DNA from 2 places in the Pannonibacter tanglangensis genome. Region 2 is predicted to be linked to the other one. Evidence: predicted binding sites of a transcription regulator. Region 2 holds the regulator's gene; the other holds the start of a gene.
What was found. The regulator LexA, encoded in region 2, represses DNA repair genes until DNA is damaged. The targets are predictions, from matches to a motif close to TGTTCNNNNTGTGTTCNG.
Positions count from the first base shown of each region.

Region 1: a site for LexA is predicted at 4,966-4,983, ahead of GWI72_RS12950 (DNA recombination protein RmuC). Genes of this name have one in related genera too.

Region 1 is NZ_JAABLQ010000001.1:2,914,216-2,921,420, reverse strand. It holds gene GWI72_RS12970 (tetratricopeptide repeat protein) at 1-738, opposite strand, end outside; gene GWI72_RS12965 (leucyl aminopeptidase family protein) at 1,035-2,390, shown strand; gene GWI72_RS12960 (MarR family transcriptional regulator) at 2,461-2,811, shown strand; gene GWI72_RS12955 (C40 family peptidase) at 2,824-3,711, shown strand; gene GWI72_RS12950 (DNA recombination protein RmuC) at 3,772-4,965, opposite strand; gene def (peptide deformylase) at 5,107-5,625, shown strand; gene GWI72_RS12940 (MarC family protein) at 5,895-6,527, shown strand; gene fmt (methionyl-tRNA formyltransferase) at 6,572-7,205, shown strand, end outside.
Region 2 is NZ_JAABLQ010000001.1:1,479,914-1,487,118, forward strand. It holds gene paaA (1,2-phenylacetyl-CoA epoxidase subunit PaaA) at 1-348, opposite strand, end outside; gene pcaF (3-oxoadipyl-CoA thiolase) at 402-1,607, opposite strand; gene GWI72_RS06720 (PaaX family transcriptional regulator C-terminal domain-containing protein) at 2,366-3,301, opposite strand; gene lexA (transcriptional repressor LexA) at 3,500-4,219, shown strand; gene GWI72_RS06730 (ComEC/Rec2 family competence protein) at 4,442-7,205, opposite strand, start outside.

The sequences.
Region 1 (7,205 bases), 1.4 Mb from region 2:
GTTGGCCGAGGCCTGCTCCGGATCCAGCTCCGTCATCGCCACCTGTTCCGCTTCGGCGAACTTGCCCTGCAGCGCGAGCGCGAGCGACAGGTTCTGGCGGATGCGGCTGTCGGCACGCGGGCTCTGGGCGGCACGACGCAACGTGTATTCCGCTTCGGGCAGCTGCGCCGACAGCAGATAGGACAGGCCCATGTTGTTCAGGATCGTCGGCTCGTCCGGCGCGATCTTGAGGGCCTGCGCATAGAGCTGCCGCGCCCGGTCGTGGTTGCCCATCTGGTCATGCACCGCAGCTTCCGCCGACATCAGCCGCCAGTCTGGCTGGGCCGGGTTCTGCGCGTCCTGCAGCACGTTCAGCGCCTCGGGGAAGTTGCCGTTCATGGCCAGCAGCTTGCCATAGGCAGACGAGACCTCGCGGTCGTTGCCGTTCTTGATGATGAACTGGCGCAGCACGGCAGTGGCCTGCTCCAGCTGGCCGTTGCGCCGCAGCGCGTTGGCGTAGCCGACGGCAGCGTCACGGTCGGCCGGGTTCGACTGGTAGGCGCTGCCCCAGCGCTCGACTTCCGCGCGGGCCTGCGACGAGCCGGGGGCGACATAATTGACGTCGGGCGCCGCATGGGTCCCGGTGGTGCCACGCGGTGACTTGGCGCAGCCGCCGGCCAGCGTCACGGCCACCGCCACGGCAGCGAGGGTGAGGATCCGGTGCGATCGGCCCCGATGGTTCGCGGCGCGGTTGGACATGTCGGGCTCCTGAGACGGCTCCTGGTCGGATGCGCGGGCGCATCCCTTGCCGAAGCAATAACTCGTTAACCCTAATGCTTTGTTAATTCGCTGCAGTTTGCGAAACGGCAGCGGGCCGGCCCGCGCGACGGCCCCGTCGCCTTGCCCCATGGCCCTGCCCCGGTGGATTGCAAACCGGCGGGCAGGGGATTACCTCTGGTGTCCCACCCCCCTGACGCCCGAGGAGCGTTCCCGTGTCCGTCCTGCCTTCTGCCCCCGCAGATCTCCTGCGCCTTGCCGATGTTGCCGTCCAGCCGGTGCTGATCCATCCGGTCACGCCCGCCACCCTTGCTGCCGTGCTCGACACGTTGGGCGGCGCTGCGGCCGGCTGGGCTGCCGTGCAGGGGTACAAGGCGGCAGCGGGCAGCGTGCTGCTGGTTCCAGGCCCCGGCCCTGCGCCGGCCGCGGTTCTTTTCGGTGTCCCGGACGAGGGCAAGGGCGACCTGCTCGCCGGCGGGGCCCTCGCCGGTCTTCCGGCCGGTGACTATGCCTTTGCGCCCGGCTTTGCCGCCGAGGAGCAGGCGGCCATCGCCTTCGGTCTCGGCGCCTACCGCTTTACCCGCTATCGTTCGGGCGAGCAGAAGGAGCAGCCGCGGCTGCACCTGGCCGATGCCGCGATGCTTGTCCGCGTCCGCCGCATCGTCACCGCCGTCGCCTTCGCCCGGGATCTCGTGAACACGCCCGCCAACGACATGGGGCCGGCCGAGCTGGAGACAGCCGCCACCGGTCTCTTCGCCCTGCATGGCGGCCACGCCCGGGTGCTGCGCGGCGACACGCTGCTGAGCGAGAACTTCCCCCTGATCCATGCCGTCGGCCGGGCCGCCGACAGCGCCCGCGCGCCGCGCCTCATCGACTGCACCTGGGGTGACGAGACGCATCCGCGCGTGACGCTGGTCGGCAAGGGGGTCGTCTTCGACACCGGCGGCCTCGACATCAAGCCGTCCAGCTCCATGCTGCTGATGAAGAAGGACATGGGCGGCGCGGCCAATGTCCTGGGTCTGGCCCACCTCGTCATGGATGCCCGCCTGCCGGTGCGTCTGCGGGTGCTGGTGCCGGCCGTGGAGAACGCCATTGCCGGCAACGCCTTCCGGCCCGGCGACATCCTGCCGAGCCGCAAGGGGCTGACCGTCGAGATCGGCAACACCGACGCCGAGGGGCGCCTCATCCTCGCCGACGCGCTGGCGCTGGCCGACGAGGAAGCCCCCGAGCTGCTGCTCGACATGGCCACGCTGACCGGTGCCGCCCGCGTCGCCCTCGGTCCGGACCTGCCGCCCTTCTACACCGCCGACGAGGGTCTGGCGGCGGCCCTTGCCGCCCACGCCGACAAGGTGGCCGACCCGCTGTGGCGCCTGCCGCTGTGGCAGCCCTACATGAAGTACCTCGACAGCAAGGTGGCCGATCTCAACAACGTCAACCAGTCCGGCGCCGGCTTTGCCGGATCGGTCACGGCGGCGCTGTTCCTGTCGCGCTTCGTCGAGAAGGCGGGGGCCTGGGCCCATTTCGACATCTTCGCCTGGACGCCGGTCGAGCGTGCCGGCAAGCCGGCCGGCGGCGAGGGACAGGCGCTGCGGGCGCTGTTCTCGCTTCTGTCCGAGCGCTATCCGGCAAACTAATAACGCGGCCGAAACGATTTCATGCTCAACTTGACGGTATCGATTCTCGATCCGGGAGCGCGCCAGGTCCATGGCGGTGGAGATCCGCGCCTCGCAGGCGCTCAAGCTCTGGCATGACGTCAACCTCGCCCTGGTCCGGGACGGGGAGCAGGATCTGTCGGCCCGGCAGATCACCATCCTGCTCACCGTCTATCTCGAGCCGCCGCCGCACACGGTGCGGGGGCTGGCCGCCCGCCTCGGCGTCACCAAGCCGGCCATCACCCGCGCGCTCGACACGCTCGGAGGGCTGCGGCTGCTGTCGCGCAAGCGCGACGAGGCCGACAAGCGCAACGTCATCATCACCCGCACCGTCGAGGGCGCCCTCTATCTCGACGCGCTGGGCGATCTCGTGGTTGAAAAGGCCCGCGCCCTGCCACGCTGAAGGAGACCGCACATGACCGCGACCCTTGACCGCCGCCGCCATCCGGTGCGCGCGGACCTTGCTGCAACGCGCTATCGCGGAGAGGTCGAGGCCGCCCGCTTCGTCGATCCCCAGCCCTTCCGCGTCACGGCGGCGACGACACCGCTGCGCCGGGATCCGCGTCCCGACTGCGGCATCGACACGGAAGCCCTCGCCGGCGAGATCGTCGACGTCTACGAGACCACCATGGAAGGCTGGGCCTGGGGGCAGCTGCGCACGGATGGCTATGTCGGCTGGTTGTCGTCCGACGACATCGCCCCGCTCGACGCCGCCGCGCCGGTGGCGACCCATCTGGTCCGGGCGCTCAGGACCTTCCGCTATCCGGGGCCTGACCTGAAGCTGCCGCCGCTCGGTCTCCTGTCGCTCGGCGCCCAGGTCGCTGCCGGCGCGATCACCGAGACCCGCGGCCTTGCCTACGCCCGCCTCCCGGACGGGTCTTTCGTCGTCGCCCGTCATCTGGTGCCGGTCGGCCATGTGGAGCCTGACTGGGTCGCGGTGGCGGAAAGCCTCGTCGGCACGCCCTATCTCTGGGGCGGACGCTCCTCGCTGGGGCTCGACTGTTCCGCTCTGGTGCAGCTCGCCGCGGTCTTCGGCGGCCATGCCCTGCCGCGCGACAGCGACATGCAGGAGGCCGAGGCCGGCACGTCGCTGGGGTTCCGCGAAGGGGACCCGTTGCCGCAGGACCTGCGTCGGGGCGATCTCCTGTTCTGGCGCGGCCATGTCGGGGTCCTGTCCGCGCCGGACCTGCTCACCCACGCCAACGGCTTCACCATGACGGTGTCGCAGGAGCCCCTTGCCGCCGCGCTTGCCCGCATCGGGGCCAAGGAATACGGCGCACTGACCGCCATCCGCCGGCTCTGACCCGGACGTCCGGACCAGCCCTGCGCGCCGGCGGCGGCCCGGCTCCGCCTCTGGCCCGGCCTATTCTTCCCCGGCCATCAGCCGCAGCCGTTCGCCGGCCGCACCGCCGCCGGGGCGCGCCTCGGCGGTCACTTCGCCGAGGTCGAGGTCCTCGATCTTGCGCCCGCGCTTGCCGATCTTCTCGGTCGAGATCAGGATCTGGTCGATGTCCTTGTTGGCCTGCGCGAAATGCGACTGCAGCTTGCCGACCCTCTCGTTCAGGCGGGTGATGTCATCGGTCAGATGCCGCACCTCCGCCTGGATCAGATGCGCCTGCTCCCGCATCCGGGCGTCGCGCAGCACGGCCTGGATCACCTGGATCGACAGCATCAGCAGCGACGGCGAGACGATCACCACCCGCGCCCGGTGCGCCTTCTGGATCAGGTCCTCGAAATTCTCGTTGAGCTCCGCGAAGATGCTTTCCGAGGGCACGAACAGGAAGGCGGTGTCCTGGGTCTCGCCGGGGATCAGATAGCGGTCCTTGATGTCGCCGATGTGCTTGGAGAAGTCGCGGCGGAACTGAGCCTGCGCCAGCTTCAGGTCCTCGTCGCTGGCCGACTGGCGCAGCAGGTTGAAGGCTTCGAGCGGAAACTTGGCGTCGATCGCCAGCGGCGGCGCGCCGTTGGGCATGTGCACCAGACAGTCCGGCCGCGATCCGCCCGACAGCGTCGCCTGGAAACTGTAGCCGGAGGGCGGCAGCTGGTCCTGGATGATCGCCTCCATCCGCGCCTGGCCGAAGGCACCGCGGGTCTGCTTGTTGGAGAGGATCGCCTGCAGCTGGCCGACCTGGCCGGAGAGGTCGGAGATCGTGCGCTGTGCCCGGTCGATCACCGCCAGCCGTTCGTGCACCTGGCGCAGGCCCTCGTGCGTCTGCCGGGTGGTATCGGCCATCGACAGGCCCAGCTTGTGGCCCATGCCGTCCAGCCGTTCGTTGACGGCCCGCATCATGTCGGACTGCCGCGATCCGAACACCTCGGCCATGGTCTGCATGCGCCCGGTCATCTCGCCCTGGGATTTCAGCATCTGGGCGAGATGCCCTTCCAGCTCCTGGATCCGCTCTGCCGCCATGGCTTCGCTGGCGGCGCGGGCGCGCATCTGGCTCAGGGTCCTGAACACGAGGGCAAGGATCACGGCGAGCAGCAGCAGCGCCGCGAAGACGGTGGCTTCCAGCACGCTGACGGGCCGGTTGCCGAAGATGAACAGGGTCTCGGACATGAAAACAAACATAGAACGATTCGGCGCCGCGTGCAGGCATCCCGTTGCGAGGCCGCCTGTTGCGTCGAATCGGTCCGCCAGACCCTTGCCGGATAAGGAAGGACGTTGACCGTGAGCCTGGCTTTGCCTATCTCCTCAGCCATGAGCAAACGCGACATCCTCATCCTTCCGGACCCGGTCCTGCGCCAGGTCTGCGCCCCTGTCCCCGCCGTGGATGACAGCATCCGTCAGCTTGCCGACGACATGCTCGAAACCATGTATGCGGCGCCCGGCATCGGTCTGGCTGCCAGCCAGATCGGCGAGCTCAAGCGCATGTTCGTGGTCGACGTGGCCAAGGAGGACCAGCCGCGCGAGCCGCTGGTCTTCATCAACCCGGAAGTGGTCTGGTCGTCGGACGCGCTGTCGGTCTACCAGGAAGGCTGCCTGTCGATCCCCGACTATTACGAGGAGGTCGAGCGTCCGGCCGAAGTGAAGATCCGCTTCCTCGACCGAAACGGCGGCGAATGCGAGATCCACGCCGACGGGCTGCTCGCCACCTGCATCCAGCACGAGCTGGACCACCTCAACGGCCGTCTGTTCATCGACTACCTGTCGAAGCTCAAGCGCGACCGTGTCCTCAAGAAGTTCCAGAAGCAGGCCCGTCACGCCGAAAAGGCGTGACAGAGAAATCTGTCCACGCCGAAAAGGCGTGACAGGGAAAGCTGCTCACGCCGAAAAGGCGTGACAGGGAAACCTGCCCACGCCGAAAAGGCGTGAGGGCAGGGGCGTCTGTCGCGCGCGTGGCGCTCGTCGATCGCGCGGCTGCTCCGGCCCCCGAGGATCCGCCGACATCCCCGCTTGGTGTTCGGCAAGGCAGCGTGTACACCGGAAGGGATGCTGTGTGCGCCCGCGTTCTTCCAGAGCGCGGGCGTTGTTGCTCCGGAGCTGTCATGGATCAGGCCTTCTTCCTGAAAATGTTCGCCGCGCTGATCGCCATCGTCAGTCCGCCGGCCAATCTGCCCGTGTTCCTGACGCTTACGGCCGGTCGCACGCCCGCCGAGCAGCGCACGGTGGCGATCACCGCCATTGCCGGCCTGACGATCGGGGCCGTGGTCGTGTCGCTCACCGGCGAGGCGGTCCTGACCCTGTTCGGCATCTCGCTGGATGCCTTCCGGCTTGCCGGCGGGTTCCTCATCCTGCTGATCGCCATCAATCTGGTCTCCGGTGAGCAGAGCAATGTCCATCATGGCACCGACGCGGAGCGCCGCCGGCAGGCCTTTGCCGGCAATCCGGGCATCTATCCGCTGGCCGTGCCGATGCTGCTGGGGCCTGGCACCATCACCACGCTGATCATCTTCCGTGGCGAGGCGGTGGACCGGGCCGACGAGATCGCCTACGCGGCCGCCCTCGGGCTGACCATCCTGCTCATGGCGGCAACACTTCTGGCCGCGCCGCTGCTCGGCCGCATGATGGGCGAGACGGCCACCAGCATCATGAGCCGCATCATGGGCATGCTGCTCGCGGCCATCGCCATGGAAATGATGGTTGCCAGCCTCAAAGTGCTGTTGCCGGGCCTTGCCTGACTGCGCCATAAGGGCGGCACTCCGAACCGGGACGCGCACCGCACATGACCCTTCGCATCGTCTTCATGGGCACGCCGGACTTCTCCGTGCCCACCCTCATGGAAATCGTCGGCCAGGGCCATGACGTGGTCGCCTGCTACAGCCAGCCGCCGCGCCCCGCCGGCCGCGGCATGGAGCTGAAGAAGTCGCCTGTCCATGAGGCTGCCGAGGCGCTCGGCATCCCGGTCTTCACGCCGAAGTCGCTGAAAGGCACCGAGGAACAGGACGTCTTCGCCAGTCACGATGCTGACGTCGCCGTGGTGGTTGCCTATGGGCTGCTGCTGCCGCAGGCGGTGCTCGATGCGCCGCGCGAAGGCTGCCTCAACCTCCATGCCTCGATGCTGCCGCGCTGGCGCGGAGCCGCCCCGATCAACCGCGCCATCATGGCCGGCGACACCGAAACCGCCGTTCAGGTCATGCGCATGGAAGCGGGCCTCGACACCGGTCCGGTCTGCATGTCGGAGACGCTGGCCATCGGGCCGGACATGACCGCCGGCGACCTGCACGACCGTCTCTCGGCGCTGGGCGGCGACCTGATGGTCCGTGCCCTGGCTGCCCTGTCGCGCAACGCGCTCGGCCAGACCCCGCAGGCGGAAACCGGCGTCACCTACGCCTCCAAGCTCACCAAGGACGAAACGC
Region 2 (7,205 bases):
CAGCTGCTCCAGCAGCTCGTCGCGCGAGACGCCCAGCGTCTCGGCGGCGCAGTAGAGATAGAGGCCATGGCCGGCCTCGTCCTGCACCTTGGCCAGCAGGATCGCCTTGCGCTCCAGCGTCGGGGCGCGGGTGATCCAGTTGGCTTCCGGCAGCTGGCCGACGATCTCCGAATGGGCATGCTGCGAGATCTGCCGGATCAGGGTCTTGCGGTAGCCTTCCGGCATCCAGTCCTTCGGCTCGATCTTGATGCCGTCGTCGAGCCGTTGCTGGAAGGTGCGCTCGTCGGCGTTCATCTCTTCCAGGGTCTTCACCCGGCTGGCGTCGGTCTTCACCATCTGTGCGTACATGCGCGTCCTCCAGAAGCTCGAACTGACCTGTCGGGACCCTCGGGTCCCGGTGCTCACACCCGTTCCAGGATCAGGGCAATGCCCTGCCCGACACCGATACACATGGTGCAGAGCGCATAACGCCCCTGCACCCGCTGCAACTGATAGGCGGCCGTCGTGACCAGCCGCGCGCCGCTCATGCCGAGCGGATGCCCCAGAGCGATGGCCCCGCCGTTCGGATTGACATGGGGCGCATCGTCGGCCAGTCCAAGCTGGCGCAGCACCGCCAGCGCCTGCGCCGCGAAAGCCTCGTTCAGCTCGATCACGTCCATCTGGTCGAGCGTCAGCCCCGCCTTGGCCAGAACCCGGCGCACCGCCGGCACCGGGCCGATGCCCATGACGCGCGGCTCGACCCCGGCCGCAGCCATCGCGACAACGCGCGCCATCGGCGTCAGGCCGTGACGGGCCACCGCTGCCTCGCTCGCCAGCATCAGCGCGGCAGCGCCGTCATTGACGCCGGAGGCATTGCCCGCCGTCACGGTCAGCTCCGGACCATTGACGCCCTTGAGCTTGGCAAGCTGCTCGGCCGTCGTGCCCGGGCGCGGATGCTCGTCAACGGCAACCAGGACGGTCTCGCCCTTGCCCCGCTTCACCTCGACCGGCGCAATCTCCTGCGCAAAGAGCCCCTGCTCCTGCGCAGTGGCCCAGCGGGCCTGGCTGCGGGCTGCAAAGGCGTCCTGATCCGCGCGGGATACGCCAAAATCCGCCGCAACATTGTCCGCCGTTTCCGGCATGGAGTCGATGCCGAAGGCAGCCTTCATCTTCGGGTTGACGAAGCGCCAGCCGATGGTGGTGTCGTAAACTGCAGAACTGCGGGAAAAGGCCGTGTCGGCCTTCGGCATGACGAAGGGCGCCCGCGACATGCTCTCGACGCCGCCCGCCAGCACGAAGTCATAGTCGCCAGCCCGGATGCCCCGCGCGGCCATGCCGACCGCATCCATGCCCGAGCCGCAGAGGCGGTTGACCGTGGTGCCGGGAACCGAAACGGGCAGCCCGGCCAGCAGCCCCGCCATGCGGGCGACATTGCGATTGTCCTCGCCGGCCTGGTTGGCACAGCCAAAGATGATGTCCTCGACCGCACTCCAGTCGAGACCCGGGTGGCGGGACACGAGCGCGGCCAGCGGCGCGGCGGCCAGATCGTCGGCGCGGACGGACGACAGCGCCCCGCCATAGCGGCCGATCGGCGTGCGGACTGCGTCGCAGACAAAGGCGTCGGACATCCACTTCCTCCCTCAGAAGCGTCCCCAGAAACTGTCACGCGGGCCTGTTCAGACCAGCTGGCGTTCGAGAGCTGAGCCTCACCCTCAATTCATCGACCGCACGGTCACCATATGCAGAGTTTCATCACACTGCAATAGGTTTTTTTTGATTTTCTGTGACACGTTGCGGTGAGCCGACGCCGGATGACGCAGCGGATCCACCGAAGGAATGAGGCTGTCGGTCTTGAACGGGGGCGCGCCGACCCCATTTCTAGGACAGGTTTCCCTGGTCAGAAACCTCCCGAACAGGCAGTCCCGCTCGAGCGACCCCTTGCGCCCGGCGGGGCTGCCTGTGCCCTCCCCCGCACAATCCCCGATCTGCCATCCGCACCCGCCTTTGTCGCGGCTGCAAACGTCGCGGCTACAAATGTCACGGCTACAAATGTCACGGCTGCCATTGTTCCGGCTCGTCTTGTCGCGGCTGCCGCTTGCCCGGCTGCCATTCTGCCGGCTTCCGGTGCGGGCCGCGCGGGCGAGAATTGCCTGCAGGGCCGCCGTTCCGGTGTGCCCGGGTCTGGCCTTGCCTCGCCTCGCTGTGCGTCAAGGTCTTCCCGGCAACCGGCGCGCCGTCTCGATTCCGCCAGAACCGACCCCGGCCACACCCGAACGGAACCGGGCCGTCAGGGTCGTGCAAGGCCGGGTCGTGCAAGGCTGGGACTTGGGCGACCAGGCATCGAGAGGCCGGCCATTGAGAGGCCTGCCATTCAAAAGCTGGGGCGTCAGCCGCCCAGACGGGCGTGCCGCGCCCGCACCCCGGGGGTCACCGCCTCGAGCGCCCCCTCGAGCCCGGTGAAGCTCGACACCTGCGCATCCGCAGCCGGGCTCAGCGCGAGATAGAGGCGGGCGAAGAGCCGCCGCGCCCGGTCGCCCGCCCAGTCCTGCGGCAAGGCCGCGGGCGGCAGGTCCGGGTCCCTCAGGGCCAGCGCGCGAAAGCCGTGGACGAGGAGCAGCCGGGCCGACAGGGCCGTCAGCCCATCCGCGAGCCGGTCACCGGCCGCCAGCAGGTCCGAAAGGCGGCTGAACCGGTCGATGAAGGCGGCATAGCCCGCCTCGAGATCGTCCAGGGCCCAGACCTGCCGCACCGCCGCACGCAGGCTGTCATGCCCCTGCAGGTCGTCGGAGGCGGCCGTGAGCCCGGCCCAGCCGGCGGGAACCGGTCGATGCCCCGCCGCCAGGGCCACCCCCGGCGCCAGCGGCACGAAGCCGCTTGCCCGGTCCGGTGGCTCCCCGGCTGCCGACCCGGCCTGCAGGGCCAGGGTGAAGGTGGCAGGTCCCGAACCATCGCGCGGCAGGGCATAGAGCCGGTCGGCCGCCGCGGCAAACTCCTCATGTGCCGCCGCAGTCAGGCCGTAATAGCCAAGCCGCCCAACCCGCGTGCCTTCCAGCCTGCCGGCAGCCACCAGCCGCGACGCGGCGGTGCGCACCAGCGTCTCGCTGATGCCGACGCGGGCACAGGCCTCGATCACATGCCCGACCCACAGGGAGCCGCCCCGGGGGACGACCACATCGCCATAGAGCGTGACGATGAAGGCCCCGGCCCGCAACGGGCGGCGGGCGGCAAACGCATCGACAAGCGCGGCAACCGCATCGGCGGCGCCGCCCGTCCGGGGCGCGGCGCGCTCCCCCGCTTCGTCGGTGGCGGACTGGTCTGGCATGCGCGGCTCATCCATCTGGCGGCGTCCCGTCGGGACGCCCGGGCGACAACTGCCCCTTCCTACCGGGCCGGAGGCCGTGCGTCCATGACCTCGCCCGCCGGAACATCCCGCTAACCTCACCTTAAGACTTGTGGAACACAGTGTGAACAGGTAACCTGCGTTCATGATTTGTACCGACGCGACCCGAGAGGATTCGCCATGCTGACCCGCAAGCAACATGAACTGCTCATGTTCATCCACGAGAGGCTGAAAGAGACCGGCGTGCCGCCCTCCTTCGACGAGATGAAGGACGCGCTCGACCTCCGGTCGAAGTCGGGCATCCATCGCCTCATCACCGCCCTCGAGGAGCGCGGCTTCATCCGGCGCCTGCCCAACCGGGCGCGGGCCATGGAGGTGGTGCGCCTGCCGGACTCCATGACGCCCGGCCTTGCCGCGCCGCGCGGCAAGGGCTTCGCGCCCTCCGTGATCGAGGGCTCGCTCGGCAAGGCGCAGACGCCGCCACCGCCGCGCGCGGCCGAGCCCGAGATGCCGGCCGGTATCAGCACCATCCCGGTGATGGGCCGGATTGCCGCGGGCGTGCCGATCGAGGCGATCCAGACCCACAGCCACACCATTTCCGTGCCGCAGGACCTGATCGGACGCGGCGAGCACTTCGCACTCGAGGTGCGCGGCGATTCCATGATCGAGGCCGGCATCCTCGATGGCGACACGGTGCTGATCCGGCGCACGGATTCGGCCGAGAGCGGCGACATCGTCGTGGCCCTGGTCGATGACGAGGAAGCGACCCTGAAGCGCCTGCGCAAGAAGGGAGCCTCCATCGCGCTGGAGGCGGCCAATCCGGCCTACGAGACCCGGATCTTCGGTCCCGGCCGCGTGCGCGTGCAGGGCAAGCTGGTCGCGCTGTTCCGGCAGTACTGACGCGCCGCACATACCCCGTTTGCCGACTGGCCTTTGCCATCTGGCGCAGGGCGCGCATGCCTTTACGGTCCGGGATCGGGCCTGTTGCAGTCGGGACCAGATGACGGCCCCGGCGGCCGCTGGTCTGGCCGTGGCAGGTTTGGCGGCAACAGGTGTGGCAGCGGCAGGTGTGCCGGCGACAGGTGTGACTGCGGCGGAGGCTGCCGGTGCCTGCCGGTTGTCTCAGGGGGCCGGGGCGGCGCCGGGATCGCCGTCTGGGTCCGGCGGAGCGGGATCAGGTGGACTGGTATCAGGTGGACTGGTATCAGGCAGAGCGGGATCAGGCAAAGTGGGAGCCGACGGGAGCGGGCCTCCCCGTCCCACGGGCAACTGCCAGGGGCGGTGTCCCGGCGGGCGGCTGTAGGCGATGCGTTCGATCCTGAGTGTCGCCAACCTGGTGACGTCAGGTCTCGAAGGGTCAGGTCTCACAAGTTCAGGTCTCATAAGTTGAGGTCTGGCAAGTTCAGGTCTGGCAGGGTCATGGCCGAGAGGCTGGCTGCGGCCCGGATCGGTCCGGCCGGGGCCAGGCTGGGCCGGATCCGTCTGTCGCGGGTCCGTTTGCATTGGCGCAGTTTGGGCCGGGTGCGTTTGCGCCGGGTCGGTTTGAGCCGGGTCGGTTTGGGCCAGGGCAGTTTGGGTAAGGTCTGTTTGGGCCGGGGCACTGCTGGCCTGCTCCCCTCCCGTCTGATTGGCGTCGGGCAGAGCCGCGTCGTCCGCGAGCCAGATCGCCACGACACCGAGGTCGCGGCGCGACGCATCGAAGATCAGCGGCGCAGCGCATCCGGGCGGTGCGGTCAGTGCCGTGACGAGAATGTCGGCGCGGGCACAGTCGCTTTCCAGCGCCTCAAGCTTGCGGCTCAGCGCAATGCGAAGCGGCGGGGCGTCGGGCTGATCGCTGTCCGGGCCCCGGCCTGCTCCTTCATCCTGGCCTGCTCTTTCATCCTGACCTGCTCCTTGATCCTGGCCTGCCTCTTGGTCCGGGCCAGCACCGGAAGGGCCAGCACCGGCGGGGCCAGAGCGAAGGCCCGGATGGTTTCCAGAACGGGGGCCAGCCACGAGGTCAGCCTGGAGGGCCGTCTGGCGGTCAGCCAGCAGGCCAGCCAGGAGGTCAGTCTGGAGGTCAGTGGGGTGGGCAGCGTGGCTGCCAGTCTGGACGCCCGGAGAGGGACGAGGTCCGGAGCCTCGGTCAGCGCCCGGGCCGAGGGGATTCATAGGGTCCGCGTCCAGCCTTGAGCCAGCCTCCGGGTCAGCCGCGCTGACCGGTGCGGCTCGGGTGGCCGGCGCGCGGGCCGGCGCGCCGACGGGGAGTTCGGCTTTTGCGCTGACTGGGACGCTGATTGGGGCGCCGATTGGGGCCTTGACCGAAAGCCGGGCCGGTTCGCCGAGGGGGGCGCTGGCCGCAGCGATGACGGGGGCGCTCGCCGGGATACTGGTCGAGATGCTGGCCGGGGCGCGTGTCGGGGCGTCGGGGCGCGCACTGCCGGTCGGAGCGGGTCGGCTCTGCCCGGGTGAGTGGGCGTCGATGACGCAGCCGAGCGGGTCGCAGCGCGTTTGCGCCGGGACAGGCCTGTGGGCTGAGAAATGCCGGTCCGCAATGCCCTCTCCGGTCAGCCAGACTTCGGCGGCAAACCCGATGCGGCCGCCATTGACCCGCAACACCCCGTCGGCATCGCGCGCCGCCACCTGGGTGCCCCGTTCGCCGATGTAGAGATCGGGCGGGCGATGCGCGGCCCACAGCACCAGTCCGGCCACGGTCGGCACTGCGGCGAGGAGCCGCCAGCGGCCCTCGGCCAGGAAGCCCCAGAACACGGCCCCCGTGAGCGCCAGCGCCGCTCCGGCGGGAAGCGCTCCGATGACGCCGTCCGTGTCGCTCAGACCTGCGGTGAAGCGGGCGGCCGAGAGCATGATCCCGATGCCCTCGCCCATGACATGCAGCGCCGGTGCGGCAAGGCCGAGAGGCTGCAGCAGGAAGGCCGCGACCCCGGCCGGCATCACCAGAAGCGACACGGCCGGCATGGCGAGCAGGTTGCCGACAAGGCCATAGGGCGACAACCGGTCGAAATGATAGGCCCCGATGACCCCGGTCGCGAGGCCGGCAATGAGCGAGGTGGCCGTAAGGCCGGCAAGCCACAGCCAGAGCCCGCCGAGCACTGCGGCAAGAGGACCGGCCGGCCGGCGTGCCTTGCGCCGGTCCCGGCTCGCCCGGCGATGCCGGCCGTGGTCGTCATAGGCGGCGATCAGGCAGATGACGGCAGCAAAGGACATCTGGAAGCCGGGCGAGAACAGATCCTCCGGCCGCCAGGCCAGCAGAACAAGGGCCGCCAGGGCGACACTGCGCAGGCTGAGCCCCCGCCGGCCGGTCATCAGGCCGATGAAGACAAGCGCGATCATCAGGTAGGACCGCTGGGTCGGAACGCTCGCCCCGGAGAGGAACAGGTAGCAGGTCGCCGCCAGGAGGGCTGCGCCAGCCGCGATCCGGTGCAGCGGCAGGCGCAGCGCGAAGCCCGGGACCAGCGCCAGTCCGGCCAGCACCACCCAGTACATGCCGCCGGCAAACAGCACCATGTGCAGGCCGGAGATCGAGAGCACATGCGACAGGCCGGCCTCCCGCAGGTCGGCATCGGCGGCCTCCGAGATGTGTCCGCGCAGCCCGACGAGGAGGGCGGCGACGATGGCGCTGGCGTCGCCCGGTCCCAGCACGGCCTCCGCCTCGCGGGCAACGGCGTGGCGCAGGCGGTCGACCGCGGCAAGCGCGTCGAGCACCCGGCTGTCGGCGCGCGGCTGCAGCCGTTCGGGCGTGCCGAAGGCAAAGCCGGTCGCCCCGATGCCCTGGTAGAAGGCCGCAAAGGCAAAGTCGTAGCTGCCGGGACGGACCGGACCGGAGGGCGGCAGCAGGCGGGCCGAGAGCCGCAGCCGGTCGCCCGGCAGGAGCCCCTCGCCCTGGCTG